One region of the Enterobacter sp. PL_is514 genome, then DNA from elsewhere that is predicted to be linked to it. Evidence: predicted binding sites of a transcription regulator. Region 1 holds the regulator's gene; the other holds the start of a gene.
The links. The regulator Fur, encoded in region 1, represses iron uptake genes when iron is present. The targets are predictions, from matches to a motif close to ATAATAATGAGAACNACTATCAA.
Positions count from the first base shown of each region.

Region 2: a site for Fur is predicted at 3,288-3,310, ahead of AC0TNG_RS09945 (Nramp family divalent metal transporter). Genes of this name have one in related genera too.

Region 1 is NZ_JBVPGN010000036.1:129,169-136,860, forward strand. It holds gene nagE (N-acetylglucosamine-specific PTS transporter subunit IIBC) at 1-1,342, shown strand, start outside; gene glnS (glutamine--tRNA ligase) at 1,512-3,179, shown strand; gene chiP (chitoporin ChiP) at 3,626-5,023, shown strand; gene chiQ (ChiQ/YbfN family lipoprotein) at 5,071-5,400, shown strand; gene fur (ferric iron uptake transcriptional regulator) at 5,497-5,943, opposite strand; gene fldA (flavodoxin FldA) at 6,233-6,763, opposite strand; gene ybfE (LexA regulated protein) at 6,919-7,206, opposite strand; gene ybfF (esterase) at 7,335-7,692, opposite strand, start outside.
Region 2 is NZ_JBVPGN010000030.1:142,931-150,622, reverse strand. It holds gene AC0TNG_RS09955 (sensor domain-containing phosphodiesterase) at 1-1,768, shown strand, start outside; gene AC0TNG_RS09950 (NupC/NupG family nucleoside CNT transporter) at 1,814-3,001, opposite strand; gene AC0TNG_RS09945 (Nramp family divalent metal transporter) at 3,350-4,588, shown strand; gene AC0TNG_RS09940 (DUF2502 domain-containing protein) at 4,622-4,972, opposite strand; gene mgrA (L-glyceraldehyde 3-phosphate reductase) at 5,100-6,098, opposite strand; gene ipdC (indolepyruvate decarboxylase) at 6,286-7,692, shown strand, end outside.

The DNA.
Region 1 (7,692 bases):
TAACGATATTCCTAACTTCCTGGGTGGCGCACAGTCCATCGAAGCAGGTAAAGCGGTTGTCGGTATCACCGGTCGTTACCAGGCTGGCTTCTTCCCGATCATGATGTTTGGTCTGCCGGGAGCTGCGCTGGCTATCTACCACTGCGCGCGTCCAGAGAACAAAGCGAAAGTGCTGGGTATCATGATGGCGGGGGCGTTCGCGGCCTTCTTCACCGGTATCACCGAGCCGCTGGAGTTCTCCTTCATGTTCGTGGCGCCAGTTCTGTATGTGATCCACGCTGTGCTGACCGGTATCTCCGTGTTTATCGCTGCCAGCATGCACTGGATTGCCGGTTTCGGCTTCAGTGCGGGTCTGGTGGATATGGTGCTTTCTTCCCGTAACCCGCTGGCGACCCACTGGTGGATGCTGATTCCACAAGGTCTGGTGTTCTTCGCTATCTACTACATGGTGTTCCGTTTCACTATCACCAAATTCAACCTGATGACCCCGGGTCGTGAGCTGGCCGTGGCCGGTAGCGAAGCGGATGGTCAGGATGTGAACGTGAGCGGTGCTCAGGACCAGGACGTTTCAGGTCTGGCACGTCAGTACATCGCCGCTGTCGGCGGTTCTGACAACCTGACCGGTATCGACGCCTGTATCACCCGTCTGCGTCTGAACGTGAAAGATTCTTCCCTGGTGAACGAAGCGCTGGCCAAACGTCTGGGTGCTTCCGGTGTTATCCGCCTGAACAAAACCAGCGTGCAGATTATCGTTGGCTTCGTGGCAGAGAAAATTGCTAACGCCATGAAAACCACCGGTCCGGTAGCCGCAGCAGAAGCTTCTGCCGCACCTGCCGCCGCGCCAGCGGCTGCAAAACCGCAGGCGGTACCCAACGCCAAAACGGTAGCCGCGCTGGTTTCACCGGTAACCGGTGAAGTCGTTGCGATTGAGCAAGTGCCTGACGAAGCCTTCGCCAGCAAAGCGGTCGGTGACGGTGTGGCGGTGAAACCAACGGAAAAAACCGTTGTGTCTCCGGCGGCCGGTACCATCGTGAAAATCTTCAACACCAACCACGCGTTCTGCCTCGAAACCGAAAATGGTGCGGAGATCGTTGTCCATATGGGTATCGATACCGTTGCGCTGAACGGTCAGGGCTTTACTCGCCTGGTGGAAGAGGGCGCTGAAGTGGTGGCAGGGCAGCCGATTCTGGAAATGGATCTGGACTTCCTGAACGCCAACGCGCGCTCCATGATAAGCCCGGTGGTTTGCAGCAACATTGACGACTTCAGCGGTCTGGTCATCCAGGCGAAAGGTCAGGTTGTTGCGGGTCAAACACCGCTATATGAGATTAAAGGCAAGTAATCGCTCCTGAGTAGAGTCATGCCTTAAGCGGCGGGGGATATCCTCCGCCGCTTTTTTTTGCAGCAAATGCCCCCATTATTTTCTTCAGAGACGTTTTAAGGGTTGTCACTACGTCCGGCTTATAAGATCATACGCCGTTATACGTTGTTTACGCTTTGAGGAATCCACGATGAGTGAGGCAGAAGCCCGCCCGAGTAACTTTATTCGTCAGATCATCGATGAAGATCTGGCCAGTGGTAAGCACACCACAATCCATACCCGTTTCCCGCCGGAGCCGAACGGCTACCTGCACATCGGGCATGCAAAATCTATCTGCCTGAACTTTGGCATTGCCCAGGACTACCAGGGCCAGTGCAACCTGCGTTTCGATGACACCAACCCAGTAAAAGAAGACATCGAATACGTTGAGTCCATTAAGAACGATGTCCAATGGCTGGGCTTCAACTGGTCTGGCGATATCTGCTACTCCTCTGACTATTTCGATCAGCTGTACGCCTATGCGGTAGAGCTTATCAACAAAGGTCTGGCGTATGTCGACGAGCTGTCTGCTGACGAAATCCGCGAATACCGCGGTACGCTGACCGCGCCGGGCAAAAACAGCCCGTTCCGCGATCGCAGCGTGGAAGAGAACCTGGCGCTGTTTGAAAAAATGCGTGCCGGTGGCTTCGAAGAAGGCAAAGCGTGCCTGCGTGCCAAAATTGACATGGCGTCTCCGTTCATCGTGATGCGCGATCCGGTGCTGTACCGCATCAAGTTCGCAGAACACCACCAGACCGGTAACAAGTGGTGCATCTACCCGATGTACGACTTTACCCACTGCATCAGCGATGCGCTGGAAGGCATCACTCACTCGCTGTGTACGCTGGAGTTCCAGGATAACCGTCGTCTGTACGACTGGGTGCTGGATAACATCACCATTCCTGTGCACCCGCGCCAGTACGAGTTCTCTCGTCTGAATCTGGAATACACCGTGATGTCCAAGCGTAAGCTGAACCTGCTGGTGACCGACAAGCACGTTGAGGGCTGGGATGACCCGCGTATGCCTACCATTTCTGGTTTGCGTCGTCGTGGTTACACTGCCGCGTCTATTCGTGAGTTCTGCAAACGTATCGGCGTGACCAAGCAGGATAACACCATTGAGATGGCTTCCCTGGAATCCTGCATTCGTGAAGATCTCAACGAAAACGCCCCGCGCGCGATGGCGGTTATCGACCCGGTGAAACTGGTCATCGAAAACTATCCGCAGGGTGAAAGCGAGCTGGTCTCCATGCCTAACCATCCGAACAAACCGGAAATGGGAAGCCGTGACGTGCCGTTCAGCGGCGAGATCTGGATTGACCGCGCTGACTTCCGCGAAGAAGCCAACAAGCAGTACAAGCGTCTGGTGCTGGGTAAAGAAGTGCGTCTGCGTAATGCTTACGTCATCAAAGCCGAGCGCGTTGAAAAAGATGCGGAAGGGAATATCACCACCATCTTCTGTTCTTATGACGCTGAAACGCTGAGCAAAGATCCTGCTGACGGCCGTAAAGTGAAGGGCGTTATCCACTGGGTGAGCGCATCCCACGCGCTGCCGGTAGAAATTCGTCTGTACGATCGTCTGTTCAGCGTGCCTAACCCGGGTGCGGCGGAAGACTTCCTGGCGACCATCAACCCGGAATCGCTGGTGATCAAGCAGGGTTATGCGGAACCTTCTCTGAAAGCTGCTGAAGCGGGCAAAGCGTTCCAGTTCGAACGTGAAGGTTACTTCTGCCTGGACAGCCGTTACAGCACCGCGGAAAAACCAGTATTTAACCGTACTGTAGGTCTGCGTGATACCTGGACGAAGATCGGCGAATAATATTGCTGCTCTGGTCAATGAGAGACAAACGCCGCACTGTGCGGCGTTTTTTTATATAACGATCAGGGTATTAAGCCAGGGCCTAAAGAGGCGTCATGAAAATATCAGGTCAATGAGGTGCTACTTATTTTTTAAAAAAAAGTTTGTGCCATTGCGAAAATCAAAAATGTTACATAAAAGGAAAGAGATACCACGTCTACCCACTGAAATACCTGATAATTCCCCGTCATTCCTCGCCTTCCCGTAAATGTTACAAAGCACTACCAATTATGTGCACTTCGTCATAATCCTGACTTTTGTCCGCTAAAAAGCATTGATAATTCGCGTCGCGAAAAATAACCTAAAGACGGTAGTTAATTCGAGGGTATTTAAAACTACCCCTGACCATTTGGTCTTTTTTATTTACGCCGTTTCAGGCGTTTTAATTCGTCAAAGAGGAATAATCTATGCGTACGTTCAGTGGCAAACGTAGTGCGCTGGCGCTGGCTATTGCCGGTGTGACAGCAATGTCGGGACTTGTGATTGCGCCAGAGGCAAAAGCAGCGGGTTTCATCGAAGATTCTACCCTCACGGGCGGTATTTATTACTGGCAGCGTGAGCGTGACCGTAAAGACGTCACTGAAGATAAATACAAAACCAACCTTTCTCACTCCACCTGGAACGCCAACCTGGACTTCCAGTCAGGCTATGCCGCGGATATGTTCGGTCTGGATATTGCTGCGTTTACCGCGATTGAAATGGCGGAAAACGGCGACAGCGGCCACCCGAACGAAATCGCCTTCTCCTCCAGCAACAAAGCCTATGATGAAGACTGGTCCGGGGATAAGAGCGGTATAAGCCTTTACAAAGCCGCGGCGAAATTTAAATACGGTCCGGTATGGGCGCGCGGCGGTTATATTCAGCCAACTGGCCAGACTCTGTTAGCGCCGCACTGGAGCTTTATGCCGGGTACCTATCAGGGTGCGGAAGCGGGAGCTAACTTTGACTACGGTGATGCGGGTGCGTTGAGCTTCTCCTATATGTGGACCAACGAGTACAAAGCGCCTTGGCACATCGAGATGGACAAGTTCTACCAGAACGATAAAAAAACCAAAGTCGATTACCTGCACTCGCTGGGCGCGAAATACGACTTCAAAAACGATCTGGTGCTTGAAGCGGCATTTGGTCAGGCACAAGGCTATATCGATCAGTACTTTGCTAAGGCCAGCTATAAGTTTGATGTCGCGGGTAGCCCGCTGAGTACTAGCTACCAGTTCTACGGTACGCGCGATAAAGTCAGTAACGGTGGGGTCAATGACATTTATGACGGCACCGCGTGGCTGCAGGCACTCACCTTCGGCTACAAGGTTGGTCAGGTTGATTTGCGTCTGGAAGGCACATGGGTGAAGGCGGAAGGGCAGCAGGGCTACTTCCTGCAGCGTATGACTCCGACCTACGCCTCCTCCAACGGCCGTCTTGATATCTGGTGGGATAACCGCTCAGACTTCAACGCCGACGGCGAGAAAGCGGTCTTCTTCGGTGCAATGTACGACCTGAAAAACTGGAACCTGCCTGGCTGGGCGGTGGGCGCTTCTTACGCTTACGCCTGGGACGCAAAACCTGCCGATATGGCAACACCGGACGCATACTACGATCCCAACTATCGCCTGAAAGAGTCTTCCTACAGCCTGGATGCAATCTATACCCTGCAGGATGGCCGCGCGAAAGGCACGATGTTCAAACTGCACTTCACCCAGTATGACAATCACTCCGATATCCCGAGCTATGCGGGCGGTTACGGCAACATTTTCCAGGATGAACGTGACGTGAAATTCATGGTTATCGCCCCATTCACCATCTTCTGATAAACGCACCGGCGGGCTGAGTCCCGCCGGTATGGAGACCGTATATGATGAAAAAAATCGTAGTCGTCGCGTTGCTGGCATCAGGGCTGGTGGCGTGTGCTCAGACTCAGGCACCAAAAGAGGACTCCCGCCTGAAGGAGGCGTATAGCGCCTGCATTAATACTGCGGAAGGATCGCCGGAGAAAATTGAAGCCTGCCAGAGCGTGCTAAACGTGCTGAAGAAAGAGAAAGCGCATGAGCAGTTCGCGACGCAGGAAAATGTCCGCGTAATGGATTACCAGGCCTGTATCCAGGCGCGTAAAACCGGTAACGATCAGGAAGTGGCGAAGCGTTGCGACCAGATTTGGAAAGAAATTCGAAGCAATAACAGTAAGTAACTCGCTGTTATCATGCCCGGTGGCGCTGCGCTACCGGGCATTTTTTTAGGCAAAAAAAAGCCAACCTTACGGCTGGCTCAGAGTATGAACACTTGTTTATTTCGCGTCGTGCGCGTGGTCGTCTTCGCGGCAATCGCCTTCAGCGCAATGACCGTAAAGGTACAGGCTGTGGTTGGTCAGGCGGATGCCATGACGCGCGGCGATTTCACGCTGGCGTGATTCGATGGAATCATCGCTGAATTCAATGACCTTGCCGCAATCGAGGCAGATCAGGTGATCGTGGTGCTGCTGCTGGGTCAGTTCGAAAACAGATTTACCGCCTTCGAAATTATGACGGGTAACAATGCCCGCGTCATCAAACTGGTTCAGCACGCGATAGACGGTAGCCAGCCCAATCTCTTCACCCATGTCGATAAGACGTTTATAAAGGTCTTCCGCACTGACATGGTGATTGTCTGGACCCTGAAGCACTTCAAGGATTTTTAACCGAGGAAGCGTAACTTTCAGGCCAGCCTTCTTTAATGCGGTATTGTTGTCAGTCATGCGGAATCTGTCCTGTTGCTAAACGATTCACTTCTGTAGGAAGTGACAGAAAATGCACCTGGGATAATGCGTCTCATTATAGAACTGCCATGGCTAAATGAAAACTGCAAGTCTCAGGCAAAATATGCTTATAAAAATGGGGTATCACCAACAAACTTGCTCAATGGAAAACCACATTTATCAGGGAGACATTGTACAGGTCTGGGCGAAAAAGTTAAAAGATTGTAGCGATTAATTTAATCGGTTTGACCTGGGGCATGGGCGCAACCGCAGTTGCGCCGCGAAATAATCAGGCGTTCAGAATATCGTCCAGGTGCAGTTCTTCACGGATCTGCTTCACCCACTTCTCAACACGCTCGGCGGTCAGTTCTGGCTGACGGTCTTCGTCGATGGCCAGACCCACGAAGTGATCGTCATCGGCCAGGCCTTTAGACGCTTCGAAGTGGTAACCGGCGGTCGGCCAGTGGCCTACAATAACCGCGCCATTCGGCTCAATGATGTCGCGGATGGTGCCCAGCGCGTCACAGAAGTATTCGGCGTAGTCTTCCTGATCGCCACAGCCAAACAGGGCGACCAGCTTACCGTTGAAGTCGACTTCTTCCAGCGTCGGGAAGAAATCATCCCAGTCGCACTGGGCTTCACCGTAGTACCAGGTTGGGATACCCAGCAGCAAAATGTCATAGCCTTCCAGATCTTCTTTGCTGCTCTTGGCGATGTCATGCACATCAGCAACGTCTTTACCGAGCTGTTTTTGAATGTTTTTTGCGATATTTTCGGTATTGCCGGTATCACTGCCAAAGAAAATGCCGATGATTGCCATGAGTAAAATAACCTCTTGAAACTTAATAGTATGGTGGCGCAATTCGGCCACGGATAAGGGCAATAATAGCAGAACTGGCAACCCTGCGGAAACAGCTATCGCGCAGGACTGCACTCTGTGCTACATGAAAAGGGCGATAAAGGGGATTTTCAGACTTATGCCTGGCCGCGTAACGTTTCAAGCTGCGCGATCAACATCTCTTCAATGAGTTCACTGCGGCTGATATTTCGCGCGTCGGCCAGCTCGTTCAGCGCATCGACGGCGTCGGCGTTAAGCTTCAGTTCGACACGCTTAAGCCCACGATTTTTATCGCGTTTAAGCTGGTTGCGTTTATTGATACGCAGCTGTTCATCGCGCGAAAGCGGATTCGTCTTGGGTCGTCCCGGGCGACGCTCATTCGCGAACAGATCTAGTGTCGTACGGTCCGTTTGTTCTTTGGCCATGATTCTGAGACTTCGGGGGAAACACGCCGCCCTGCTAATGCCCGGGCGATAAGCGCGCCATCATACATCACCAAAAACGGCACGCCAACGACTGGACGCCTGCAGCCTTCCAGTCGCTCTCTTTTTAATCAATTTGCAGTATCAGCAAGATAGCGGCGAATGGCGCGCAGCACGGCGTCAGGTTTTTCCGCATGCACCCAGTGCCCGGCACCGGCAATAACGTGGGCGCGAGCCTGCGGGAATTGGGCCAGCAGCGTGTCGCGGTACGCGTCGGTTACGTAAGGTGAGTTTCCGCCGCGAATAAAGAGGGTAGGGTGCGGCCAGGCGGGGACGGTTTTCCAGCCCACGATGTTGTTGTACTGGTCCCAGAGCACCGGCACGTTAAAACGCCATTGCCCGTCAACAAACGACTTCAGCAGGAACTGCACGACGCCTTCTTCATCAAGATGCTCACGCATGACGGCAGCCGCCTGTTGGCGTGTCGCG
Region 2 (7,692 bases), on a different contig from region 1:
AGGCTATTTGTTTGATTTTCCGGTGACTATTTCCACCTTTTTCGGCGAAGGAACGGTAATTTATAACGTTGTGGATATACAAAGCCTGATATGTGCGGCATTGATTTTTACCATGATGTTCTATTACCCATTAAGAATGATAATTAATCCTCGTTATGCCATGACCTTCTGGCGGCGAAGCGTGAAGCCCGTGTTTAATCACAAGAATCTATTATTTATTTTTGTCTGGCTGATGCTTTTAGGCTTCATTCTCATCATTTTATGTGGTCCTTTTGAATCACCGGTCATTGCGGGCTACTTGATGCCGCTGATTTTTATTCTTTTTACCTTAGCGATAAGCCGCCTGACCTATGCGCTTATCTCTCTGCTGTGGGCTGCATCCGCGCTCCTGCTGTTGACCTACAACTACAACTTCCTTAACGGAGTGGAATCGGGCCATTCGCTCTCTTTTATCCTGTCCGTGCTTATCTCTTTTGCTATCTGTCTGCTTTACATGTCACGAATTTACCAGCGCAGCGAGTGGCTGAAACGGGGCTGGCAGGGCAGGGCGCTGACCGATCCGCTGACCGGTTTGCCCAATATTCGTGCGCTGGAGGATTACCTCGAGATTCATCCGGATGCCAAAGTGTGCATTCTGCGTATGGACAACCTGGAGTTTTTGAGCCGCCACTACGGGATTATCATGCGGGTCCACTGCAAACGTACGATCGCCACGTCGCTACAGCCGCTTTTGCAGAAAGATGAGACGCTCTTCCAGCTTCCGGGAAGCGAACTGGTGCTGGTATTACTGGGGCCGGGAACCGCCGAGCGTCTCCAGCATATGGTCGATCGGCTGAACAGCCGTAAGATTTTCTGGAACAACACCGGGCTGGATATTGAATTTGGCGCGTCCTGGGGAATGGTCGAAAACGGCGAAAAGCTGCATCACACGCTGGGACAGCTGAGCTGGCTGGCAGAGCAGGCCTGCGGAGAGCAAAACGTTCTCGCGCTCACAAATAGCCTTGAGGCGGCATCAGGCCAAACGACAGAGCGTGTCCTGATGCTGGCGCGAATTAAGCATGCCCTTGAGGCGGGGCAGTTCCATTTATACGCGCAACCGATCCAGAAAGCGGACGGGAGCGGGTATTACGAAATCCTGGCGCGTATGGAGAGCGAGGGCGAGATCTTCACCCCTGACCGCTTTATTCCGCTGATTGCCCAGTTCAACCTCAGCCATCGGTTTGATATGTGCGTCATGGAAAAATTACTGGTGTGGCTGCGCGATCACCCTGCAACGCAGGCTGGCGCCCGTTTTTCCGTCAATCTGATGCCGCTCACGCTGATGCAAAAAGAGGTGGCGAACGAGATTTGCGCGCTCTTTGAACGCTACGGCGTTGCGCCGCAGGCCGTCGTGATTGAGATCACCGAAGAGCAGGCCTTCTCAAACTCTGGCTGCAGCATCCACAATATTCAGCAGCTGCGGGATTACGGTTTCCGGATTGCCATTGATGATTTTGGTACTGGCTACGCCAACTACGAGCGTCTCAGACGTCTGCAGGCAGATATCATTAAAATTGACGGCTGTTTTGTTAAAGACATTTGTACCGACGATATGGATGCGATGATCGTGCAGTCGATGTGTAATCTGGCGAAGACGAAATCGCTGTGCGTTGTAGCGGAATATGTAGAAACACCCGAGCAGCGGGAGATGCTGCTTCGCTTCGGCGTGGATTACCTGCAGGGCTACCTGATAGGCAAACCTAAACCGTTGGATGAATTGCGGGCATAAAAAAACCGGGAGCCAGCTCCCGGTTTTTTGTTTAACGGTAAAACGTTAGAGTACCAGCGCCGCGATGGAAGCAGACAGGACGCTCACCAGCGTAGAGCCGTAAACCAGCTTCAGGCCAAAGCGAGAAACCACGTTACCCTGTTCTTCGTTCAGACCTTTAATCGCACCCGCGATAATCCCGATGGACGAGAAGTTAGCGAAGGAGACCAGGAACACGGAGAGAATGCCTTCCGCGCGCGGAGAAAGCGTGCTGGCAATTTTCTGCAGATCCATCATCGCAACGAATTCGTTAGAAACCAGCTTGGTTGCCATGATACTGCCCACCTGCAGCGCTTCGTGAGCCGGAACACCCATCACCCATGCAACTGGGTAGAAGATGTAACCCAGAATGCCCTGGAAGGAGATACCCAGCACCGCGGCGAACAGGGCGTTCAGGCCAGAAATCAGCGCAATGAAGCCGATCAGCATGGCGGCAACGATAATCGCCACTTTGAAACCGGCCAGAATGTACTCACCCAGCATTTCGAAGAAGCTCTGGCCTTCGTGCAGGTTTGACATCTGGATGTTCTCTTCGCTGGCGTCAACGCGGTACGGGTTGATCAGCGACAGAACGATAAAGGTGCTAAACATGTTCAGAACCAGCGCCGCAACAACATACTTTGGCTCCAGCATGGTCATATACGCGCCCACGATAGACATGGAAACGGTAGACATTGCGGTTGCCGCCATGGTGTACATGCGGTTGCGGGACATTTTGCCGAGAATATCTTTATACGCGATGAAGTTCTCAGACTGACCGAGGATCAGGGAACTGACGGCGTTAAAGGATTCCAGCTTGCCCATGCCGTTCACTTTGGATAACAGGAAGCCAATTCCACGAATAATGAACGGCAGAACGCGGATGTGCTGCAGAATACCGATCAGTGCGGAGATGAAGACGATTGGGCAGAGAACCTTCAGGAAGAAGAACGCCAGACCTTCGTCGTTCATTTTACCGAAGACAAAGTTGGTCCCTTCATTGGCGAATCCGAGCAGTTTTTCGAACATTTCGGAGAAGCCTTTTACGAAGCCGAGGCCTACGTTGGAGTTCAGGAAGAACCACGCAAGTAAAACTTCAATGACCAGCAGCTGGACAACATAACGGATACGAATTTTTTTGCGGTCTGTGCTGACCAGCAATGCAAGTGCAGTAACGACAACAAGTGCCAGGACAAAATGAAGGACGCGGTCCATATTTGCTCCAAATATGAGGCAGGTTTAATTTTCGTGCACATTCTATGTAACAAGCGAAAAGAAAACGAGATCGAGGGCACACTATAGTTACATCCTGTGACGAGTCTCAAAAATAGTGATCCACAATACATTTTTGTTATGTTAGGTAAATGAGTGAAAAGTTAAGTTTGTGTGCTAGTCTTCACAAAAGCGCGCGCGATTTCAGTTTCTGTTAGATCGCCCCACTTACCCGCCCGTCTATCGTTCAAAGCTATCAGAGAAATCACTGTAAACTTCACAAATGAACTTGATAATCATTCTCATTTTGATAGCATTAAACATAGCAAAGGCTATATTTCAGAGGCAGAAATGACAAACAGTCGCGTAGAGGGTAGCAGTGGCAGAGCCGCGCGCAAGTTGCGGTTCGCATTAATGGGACCTGCGTTCATCGCTGCCATTGGCTATATCGATCCAGGTAACTTTGCGACCAATATTCAGGCCGGGGCCAGCTTCGGCTATAAGCTGCTGTGGGTGGTCGTCTGGGCTAACCTGATGGCGATGCTGATTCAGATGCTCTCTGCAAAGCTGGGGATTGCCACGGGCAAAAACCTGGCGGAGCAAATTCGCGACCATTATCCGCGTCCGGCCGTCTGGCTCTACTGGATCCAGGCGGAAATCATCGCTATGGCCACTGACCTCGCTGAGTTTATCGGCGCAGCGATCGGCTTTAAGCTGATTCTGGGCGTGTCGCTGTTGCAGGGGGCGGTACTCACCGGGATTGCCACGTTCCTGATCCTGATGCTACAGCGTCGGGGTCAAAAGCCGCTGGAGAAGGTCATTGGCGGTCTGCTGCTGTTTGTCGCGGCGGCCTATATCGTCGAGCTGATTTTCTCACAGCCGAATCTGGCGCAGCTCGCTAAAGGTATGGCGATCCCAAGCCTGCCAACCTCGGAAGCGGTGTTCCTGGCCGCCGGGGTATTAGGGGCGACCATCATGCCGCATGTGATTTACCTGCACTCCTCGCTGACGCAGCATCTCCACGGTGGGACGCGCAAAGAGCGTTACTCCGCCACCAAATGGGACGTGGCGATCGCCATGACCATCGCCGGGTTTGTCAATCTGGCGATGATGGCTACCGCAGCTGCCGCTTTCCACTTTAACGGTCACACCGGTATTGCCGATCTCGACCAGGCGTATCTCACGCTGGAGCCGCTACTGAGCCATGCTGCCGCCACGATATTTGGTCTTAGCCTGGTGGCTGCCGGTCTTTCTTCCACGGTGGTGGGCACGCTGGCAGGCCAGGTGGTGATGCAGGGGTTTGTCCGGTTCCATATTCCGCTGTGGGTGCGTCGCTCCGTCACCATGCTGCCGTCATTTGTGGTGATTCTGATGGGGCTCGACCCAACGCGAATTCTGGTCATGAGCCAGGTGCTGCTAAGCTTTGGCATCGCACTGGCGCTGGTGCCGCTGCTGATCTTTACCAGCGACAAAAACCTGATGGGCGAACTGGTCAACTCAACGCTGGTGAAACGGACCGGGTGGGCCATCGTGGTGGTGGTGGTGGCGCTGAACCTGTGGCTGCTGATTGGTACAGCGTTGGGACTCTAAAAGAAAAAGGAGCCGTGAGGCTCCTTTTTGCTATTAGTCGTCATGACCGTGGTGGCCATGTCCGTGACCTTTGCCGCGACCCCAGCCGCCGCGACGGTCATCACGATCGTTCCACCCTTCACGGTAGCCGCGCTCGTAGGCGCTGTCTTTATACCAGCCGCGGTGTCTGCCGTTATCATGTTTCCACCAGCGGTCTCCGCGCCACTCATAGTGACGGTTCCAGTAGTCACGGTCGCGCCAGTAGCCACCGTCCCAGTATCTGCCGTAGTCATCACGATCGCCAATTTGTAATTTTACTGATGGCAACAGGGTGATTTCGCCCGCAGTGGCGATCAGCGGGGCTGAAGCCAGTAATACCGCTGCAAGAATCAGTGACCTGAACATACTCTTTCTCCTTCACGATCGGGGCCTTTGTGGGGCCTGTTAACGCAATTTTACGAGTTGGTAAAGCCTCGTTTCATCGCCTCAACTCCGAATTCCTGAGGGAGAGCACTTTTTGCTAAAAGTGGTTCTATTTTGAGCTGATCAGAATGCCTTCTATACGGGACAGTTCTTCCTCAGAGAAATGGCGGTTTGCCAGCATGCCCACGGCGTCATCAATCTGCGCCGCTTTACTTGCCCCAATCAGCACCGAGGTTACTTCCTCATGGCGCAATACCCAGGCCAGCGCCATCTGGGACAACTTCTGGCCGCGCTCTTCCGCCATGGCGTTCAGCTTTCTAACCTTCTCCAGCTTCTCTTCGGTTATCTGGTCAGGGTTAAGGAACTGACTGCCGCTTGCCGCGCGTGAGTCTGCCGGAATGCCGTTCAGATAGCGGTTGGTCAGTTGCCCGCCGGCCAGGGGCGAGAAGGGAATACAGCCAACCCCTTTTTCCTGCAGCACGTTCAGCAGTCCCGCTTCCGGCGCACGTTCAAAGAGGGAGTATTTCGGCTGGTGGATCAGACAGGGCGTACCGAGGTCATTAAGGATATCAATCGCCTGGCGAGCCAGAACAGCCGGGTAGTTGGATAACCCGACATACAGAGCTTTTCCCTGGCGCACCACATGGTCAAGCGCTTTCATGGTTTCCTGCAGCGGCGTTTCCGGATCTGGCCGGTGATGATAGAAGATATCCACATACTCCAGCCCCATGCGCTTCAGGCTTTGATCGAGGCTTGCCAGCAGATATTTGCGTGATCCCCAGTCGCCGTAAGGCCCCTCCCACATGGTATAACCCGCTTTGGTGGAGACGATCAGCTCGTCGCGCCAGGGCAGGAAATCCTCCTGCAAAATACGGCCGAAATTACGTTCCGCGGATCCGGGCGGCGGGCCATAGTTGTTGGCAAGGTCGAAATGCGTAATGCCCAGATCGAACGCACGCTGTAAAAGTTGACGGCTGTTTTCGATAAGGGTGGTGTCACCAAAGTTATGCCACAGCCCAAGCGAGATGGCGGGCAACTTGAGCCCGCTTTGCCCGCAGCGGCGATACTCCATTGTCCCGTAACGATTTTTATCCGGCTGATAACCCATTTTCGTAACCTCTGGCGCTGAAGTAAAAAATCAGTGTATGCGTTTACATTTACGTGAAAAAAAGCAGCATAGCGCAGCCTTTTTTGTAAAGCATTCTTTCCATGGTCTTCTTATCGCCAATTCTGGACAGCCATCACGCTTATTTAATACTCAAGGTGAGGTCAAAACATTAGAAGGATACCTGTTTATGCGTACCCCATACTGCGTCGCCGATTACCTGCTGGACCGTCTTACAGATTGTGGAGCCGATCATCTGTTTGGCGTGCCGGGCGACTATAACCTGCAGTTTCTCGACCATGTGATAGACAGCCCGGATATCTGTTGGGTGGGCTGTGCCAACGAGTTAAACGCCTCTTATGCCGCGGACGGATATGCCCGATGTAAGGGCTTCGCCGCGCTGCTGACGACATTTGGCGTAGGAGAGTTAAGCGCCATGAACGGCATTGCGGGCAGCTACGCCGAGCACGTTCCGGTCTTGCATATTGTGGGTGCGCCGGGTACGGCGTCACAGCAAAGAGGTGAGCTGCTGCACCATACGCTGGGCGACGGTGAGTTTCGTCATTTTTACCATATGAGCGAACCGATCACCGCTGCACAGGCGATCCTGACCGAACAAAACGCCTGTTATGAAATCGACCGGGTATTAACGACCATGCTCCGGGAACGTCGTCCCGGCTATCTGATGCTGCCCGCCGACGTGGCTAAAAAGGCCGCCACACCGCCTGTAAACGCTCTCACTCTCCGGCACGCGCATGCCGATAGCGCCTGTCTGAAAGCGTTCCGGGATGCCGCAGAAAACAGGCTTGCCAGGAGCAAGCGTACTGCGCTGCTGGCCGATTTCCTTGTCCTGCGCCATGGCCTGAAGCATGCGCTACAGAAATGGGTAAAAGACGTGCCGATGGCACACGCCACCATGCTGATGGGCAAAGGGATATTCGACGAGCGTCACGCCGGTTTTTACGGCACGTACAGCGGTTCGGCGAGCGCTGGCGCGGTAAAAGAGGCGATTGAAGGGGCGGATACCGTGCTGTGCATCGGCACACGTTTTACCGACACCCTGACCGCCGGTTTCACGCATCAGCTTACCCCGGCACAGACGATAGAAGTTCAGCCTCATGCCTCACGCGTCGGTGATATCTGGTTTACCGGCATCCCCATGCTCCAGGCAATCGAAACGCTGGTGGAGCTGTGTAAACAGCACGTACACGATACGCCGGTACCGGCCTCTCAAAGCTCGATGGCCTACCCGCAGCCGGATGGCTCGCTGACGCAGGCGAATTTCTGGCAAACGTTGCAGACGTTTATCCGCCCGGGGGACATCATTCTTGCGGATCAGGGCACCTCGGCCTTCGGCGCGATCGACCTTCGTCTGCCGGCTGACGTGAATTTTATCGTCCAGCCGCTGTGGGGATCGATCGGCTATACGCTGGCGGCGGCATTTGGCGCGCAAACGGCCTGCCCGAACCGGCGCGTGATTGTGCTGACGGGGGATGGCGCGGCGCAGCTCACTATTCAGGAGCTAGGCTCGATGCTGCGGGATAAACAGCACCCCATCATTCTGGTTCTGAACAACGAAGGGTACACGGTAGAAAGG